Linked DNA regions of Asticcacaulis excentricus CB 48. The protein of the gene in region 1 interacts with the protein of each later gene in a pairwise test. Links are inferred from orthologs where the notes say so. Each region holds a gene or a part of one and is shown in the gene's direction. Other genes may lie near its edges.

Evidence for each region. The genes of interacting proteins can lie anywhere in the genome.
Region 2: the proteins of bioB (region 1) and ASTEX_RS02345 interact in binary tests that used the Escherichia coli proteins (3 or more experiments, as listed by UniProt). The link is inferred for Asticcacaulis excentricus CB 48 from one-to-one orthologs.

What each region holds. Positions count from the first base shown.
Region 1 is NC_014816.1:2,439,662-2,442,562, forward strand. It holds bioB (biotin synthase BioB), read left to right. Parts: upstream 1-911; coding sequence 912-1,892; downstream 1,893-2,901. Other genes in the region: ahcY (adenosylhomocysteinase), read right to left, coding at 1-36; ASTEX_RS11125 (exopolysaccharide biosynthesis protein), read right to left, coding at 160-786; ASTEX_RS11135 (hypothetical protein), read left to right, coding at 1,982-2,221; ASTEX_RS11140 (TIGR03915 family putative DNA repair protein), read right to left, coding at 2,235-2,901. UniProt on the Escherichia coli protein: Catalyzes the conversion of dethiobiotin (DTB) to biotin by the insertion of a sulfur atom into dethiobiotin via a radical-based mechanism.
Region 2 is NC_014816.1:499,957-502,800, reverse strand. It holds ASTEX_RS02345 (class II glutamine amidotransferase), read left to right. Parts: upstream 1-963; coding sequence 964-1,725; downstream 1,726-2,844. Other genes in the region: ASTEX_RS02335 (pyridoxamine 5'-phosphate oxidase family protein), read right to left, coding at 2,726-2,844; ASTEX_RS02340 (quinone oxidoreductase family protein), read left to right, coding at 1,758-2,729; ASTEX_RS02350 (OsmC family peroxiredoxin), read right to left, coding at 274-708; ppk2 (polyphosphate kinase 2), read left to right, coding at 1-231.

The sequences.
Region 1 (2,901 bases):
GGACAGGTCTTTCACGATATAGTCTTGAGCGGCCATGATGGGTGCATCCATAGTTTCATTTGTGGCGCTCTTATAGACCACCACCGAAATGGATGCAATCAACATATAAAGATGTCTTTATATGCCATCCTCACGCGGTGTCTGATCCGCGTCTTAACGTCAAACGAGGCTGGCGAGCAGCGCTTGCACCTTTTCCACCACCCACATCGTGAAATCGACAATGTAGCGCGCGCCAAAATAAACCCACGCGGCTGAGGCCGCGGCCACGGGCATAGACAATAAAAGGCTCAGTCCGTCGCGCTGGAGTAAACCAAGCCCTGTCAGAACAACCGCGATACCGGGGATGATATTAGCGCCTGGCATTGGCAGCAAAAGGATCAACGCCATCAATAGGGTCTGCGCCCCAAAAAAGCTCAGCCACAAACCCCGGCTCAGAAACAAGATCCTTGGCCGGACCAGAAACTCGACCCTCTTTAAGATGCTGACACAGGCCTTGAGTGCGCTCTGTAGCGTCGACTGTTTGAACGTCCAGGCTCGAACAAAGCCGGGCATCCAAAGCGATTTTTGGCCAAACAACATCTGCAATGCCGGAGCAATCAGAAGTAGACCAAAAACGGTCGAGATACCAGGAACGTTCGGGATGCATATGGGCAAGGCCAGAATGATCAAAAGAAGGCCAAGCCCACGACCATCGAGCCGGGATAAAAGATCACCGACTGACACCTTCTCAGAGCCTGAAAAGCCCTTGGCGAGGTCATCAACAAGCTGGGAGGCGGGGGTATTCAAGGTCTTTGCCAGACTCCGGACGTTTGAGGAAAAGCGATGTTACACTAAAGATACGCTGCGACAACATCATCGCATTTGACCGATATCACCACATCCTTTAACGACGGTTTCAGAGGAGACCTTTGATGCCTGACACCGCTCAAGCCTTTAATCCTGTCCGTCACGACTGGACGAAAACTGAGATCGCGGCGCTCTTTGAGCTGCCCTTTATGGAACTCGTCTACAAGGCCGCAAGCGTCCATCGTCAATCGTTTGATCCCTCTGAAATCCAGCTGTCTCAACTCCTCTCGATCAAGACGGGGGGATGCGCGGAAAACTGTGGCTATTGCTCTCAATCGGCGCATCACAATACGGGCCTTAAAGCCTCGAAGCTTATGCCGGTTGATGAGGTGTTGAGCGCAGCCAAAGCGGCCAGAGAGGGCGGGGCCCAGCGCTTTTGTATGGGTGCCGCTTGGCGCGACCTTAAAGATCGTGATGTGCCCGCGCTCGCGGCAATGATATCTGAGGTGAAGGCACTGGGTCTGGAAACGTGCGCGACGCTCGGCATGATCACAGCCGATCAGGCCACGGCGCTGAAATCGGCTGGCCTTGATTACTATAACCATAACCTCGACACCTCACCTGAGTATTATGATCAGGTGGTCACCACACGCACCTATGACGAGCGGTTAGAAACCCTTAAGGCGGTGCGCGACGTCGGCATGAAGACCTGTTGCGGCGGCATTTTAGGTATGGGCGAGTCTCGCGAAGACCGGGTGTCCTTCCTTCAGCAACTGGCCAACCTCCCCTCACACCCCGATAGCTTACCGATCAATAATCTCGTCCCCGTCGCCAACACGCCGCTTGGCGAACGCTCCAAAGGCAAGGGAGAGGTCTCGCCTATCGAATTTGTACGCACCGTCGCTGTCGCCCGAATTGTCTGCCCGAAATCTATGGTTCGCCTTAGCGCCGGGCGCAACGAGATGAGCGAAGAGCTACAAGCCCTGTGCTTTTTAGCCGGTGCCAACTCTATCTTCGTCGGAAATCAGCTCCTGACCACGCCGAACCCTGAGCCCGGGTCTGACGCCCACCTTATGCAGACCCTCGGTCTGAGGCCGATGAGCTAAGACGTACAGCGGCGTCTCTGCCTCCTCCCAGACGGGGGATGACAACAAGGAGGATAGCGGCTTTGGTCAATTGAGGCTTAGCTGTCCTCATGAACAACGTCCCCCTCCCCGCACACCATGATCTCGTACTAGACTGGCGCATGCTCGAAACGGCGCTGATGTGGATAGCCACGGACGGGCACAGAGATGACGTCCGACATCATATTTCCACTTTAATGGAACTATCTCAGGTTTATACGCCAGAGCAAATCACCGGCGAGCTTATTCTGCGTATAGGTCTTCTCACCGAAGAGATGGATGCGCGCGCGACCCATGCGGGCGCCGCCTAGCTCACTACGGACCTCACACGTCGCCCGCACGCGCTTTCAGAGCCTTGTGAAACTTCGGCGTTGTGTCGCTTGCCTGTTTTTCGCGCATCTCCTGAACGCGCCGATCCGCGTCACGGATCAGCTCTGGAATAAGCTCTGCCTCAGGGAGGTTCTTCCAGTATTTTTTGGGCATTTCTGAGCGCATGGCGTTAATCTTAAGGCGCGCCGGATTGAAGATGTTAGCGTAGTAGGTCCGCCAGAGGTCATCGGTTTCATCTTTCAAGTCAGAGGCTTGGGCGGCGTCATCGCTGAACTTAAGGGTCTGCCCATCCCAGGCCGCAGATCCTTTAGGTGAAGCGATGATCCAGTCCATATCGCCAAATCGACGTCTGAAAAAAGGCGCGGTCTGGGCGATGATAAAATGCTCTGGCTCAAACCAGGCCACAAATGAGCGTCGATTCCCAACGCCTTCCACTTCCTTAAATCGCAAGAACGCCTTCATCTTGTGCATGTCACGACGCACCGATTTGACGAGCAGATGCAAACGGCGCACGTCCTGATCGGCCGGGTCCTTGAGAAGCTGTCGATGCGATTGCAGACGCCACAAAAGGCGGTAACAAAGATCAAAGCGGCCAGGATCCGAATGACACAGCGCCAGTTGAGTTAATTCTATAAAATCAGAATTAACGACAGCTGTCTCT
Region 2 (2,844 bases), 1.9 Mb from region 1 along the record:
GACGCCTATTCTGCCGCGCGTGATGAGATGCTGCGCCGCTCACACCACACGGCCGGGCCGTGGACATGCGTCAAGACCGACAGGAAAAAAGACGCACGGCTCAACATTATCCGCCACGTCCTGCACAATCTGGGCTGTCCCGCCTACTCTCACGACGTGCCCACCCCCGATGCGGACATCGTTTTCGGTTACGACAAGGTCATCGCAGGCGAAAAGGCCTTGTTTCAATAAAGAATTATACCTCCCCGGTTTGCCGGGGAGGTATAGGCCAGCTTACACCAAGGACGCTTCCAGCGTGATCGGCACCGAAGCCAGCGCCTTTGAGATAGGGCAGTTGGCCTTGGCCCCGGCGGCCAGTTCTTGAAACTGCTCCGCCGATACACCCGGCACATTGGCCTTCAGTTTTAAGGTGATGGCGGTGATGGAAAAGCCCGCCTCGGAGGGCGTGACCTCAACCACGGCTTCGGTTTCCAGCAGTTCCGCCGTGAACCCGGCCTTGGCCAGCGCAAACGACAGGGCCATGGTGAAGCAGCCCGAATGTGCCGCCGCAATCAGTTCTTCCGGATTGGTCCCGGCCTTGCCCTCTTCATCGCCGAAGCGGGTTTTGAAGCTGTAGGGCTGGGCCGTAAAGGCGCCGCTTTGGGTCGTGAGCGTGCCGGTGCCGGTCATGCCGTCGCCGCGCCACTGGGCTGTCGCCGTACGTTTCATCGGAAGTCTCCTTCGAGAGCCTCGTGGCGAAAAGTGGCGCACACTCGTCGGCATGAGGCGTTGCAAAAAAATAAACCGGCCCCTACGCGGCCCATACCGGAACGAGTGGTAAACCGGGATGTGTAAACGGGCAATCCTGCAATGAGCCGTCACATGGCATACCTCTTCTCACGCAAGCGAATAGAAAGCCTCGTTTGCCGGTTGGGACGTTAGCCTGTTACAGGTGAGACGAGACTTACGTTTAGGTATTGAGACATGTGCGAACTTCTGGGCATGAGCGCCAACGTGCCCACCGACATCCGCTTTTCCTTTACGGCCCTGGCCAAACGCGGCGGGGCCACGGGTCCGCACGCTGATGGCTGGGGCATCAGCTTCTATGAACAGAAGGGCTGCCGCAATTTTCACGACCCGAACCCGTCGGCGACGTCCGAGCTGGCGGCCCTCGTGCGAAACTACCCTATCAAGTCCAAGACCGTCATCGCCCACGTGCGCAAGGCCAATCGCGGTCGCGTAGCGCTGGAAAACACCCACCCCTTTACCCGCGAACTTTGGGGCCGGGCGTGGACGTTTGCTCACAATGGCCAGCTCAAGGGCGTCAAAGCCTTGCCGCTGAGTTTTTTCCGCCCGATCGGCACGACCGATTCCGAACACGCCTTCTGCTGGATACTCGATCAACTGGTCCGCAAGTATATGGACTATCCGCCCGCCCGCGTGCTGGACAAGGAGGTCAAGCGACTGTTTGGTGAGCTGCGCAAGATGGGTGTTTTCAATGCCTTGCTGACTGATGGGCGGTCGCTTTACGCCAGTTGCTCAAAGAAGCTGACCTATATCCAGCGCCGGGCCCCCTTCGGCCGCGCCACCCTGATCGACGCCGAGATGCAGGTCGATTTCGCGCAGGAAACCACACCGGACGACAAGGTCATCATCATCGCTACCCAGCCCCTCACCCACGACGAGGTGTGGACAGTGGTCGCGCCGGGCGCCTCGCTGATTTTCCGCGCGGGCGAGGTGGTTTAATCTCCTCTCCATTGTGAGAAAGACAAAGCGCTATGACCACAGCCATTCGCGTGCACGAGACCGGGGGACCCGAGGTTCTCAGAGTCGAACAGATAGATATCGGCGAACCGGGGCCCGGGGAGGCGCGCGTGCGTCACACTGCCATCGGCGTCAACTTCATCGACACCTATTTCCGCTCGGGGCTCTATAAGACCGCAATGCCCTTTGTGCCGGGCAATGAAGGGGCGGGCATAGTTGAAGCGGTGGGCGAAGGCGTCAATTTCGTAAAAGTCGGTGACCGGGTGGTCTATTCGGCGACCCCCGGCGGCTATGCGCAGGCGCGCCTGATCGCTGCCGACAAGTTGATTCCCATTCCTGATGGCATCAGCGACGAAGTGGCGGCGGCGGTCTTTCTCAAAGGCCTGACCGCGCAATACCTATTGCGCCGGACCTTTCGTGTCGGGCCGGGACATACGGTCTTGATCCACGCGGCGGCGGGGGGCGTTGGGCTGATCGCCGGGCAGTGGGCCAGGGCTCTGGGGGCCACGGTGATCGGCACCGCAGGTTCTGAGGCCAAGATCGAACTCGCGCGGCACAATGGCTATAGCCATCTGATCAACTACCGCACCGAAGATTTCGTGGCGCGCGTTCTGGAGATTACTGGCGGGCGCAAGGTCGATGTCGTCTATGATTCGGTGGGCAAGGACACGTTCGATGGATCACTTGATGTGCTGAAACCGTTAGGCCTGATGGTGTCATTTGGGCAGAGTTCTGGTGCCGTGCCACCGGTCGATATTTCGGTGCTGAATACGAAGGGTTCGCTATTCCTGACCCGGCCTTCGGTTTTCGGTTATAACTTGGACCGCGCGACGCTTTTAGACTCCGCCGCGGACCTGTTTGGCGTTATTTTGAATGGCAAAGTCCGTGTACGGATTGATCAGCGTTTTGCGCTAACCGAGGCGCGCGCGGCTCATGAAGCACTCGAGAGCCGCGCCACCACCGGCAGCACCTTGCTTATCCCTTAACCCACTGGATCGCGTGGCGTGATGGCGAGTGGATTCGCCCGATCGTCTGTGCGCGGAGCAAAATCAGGGATGCCGAGATCGGCATGGCCGTGGTCACCGGGATCGGCACGCTCGC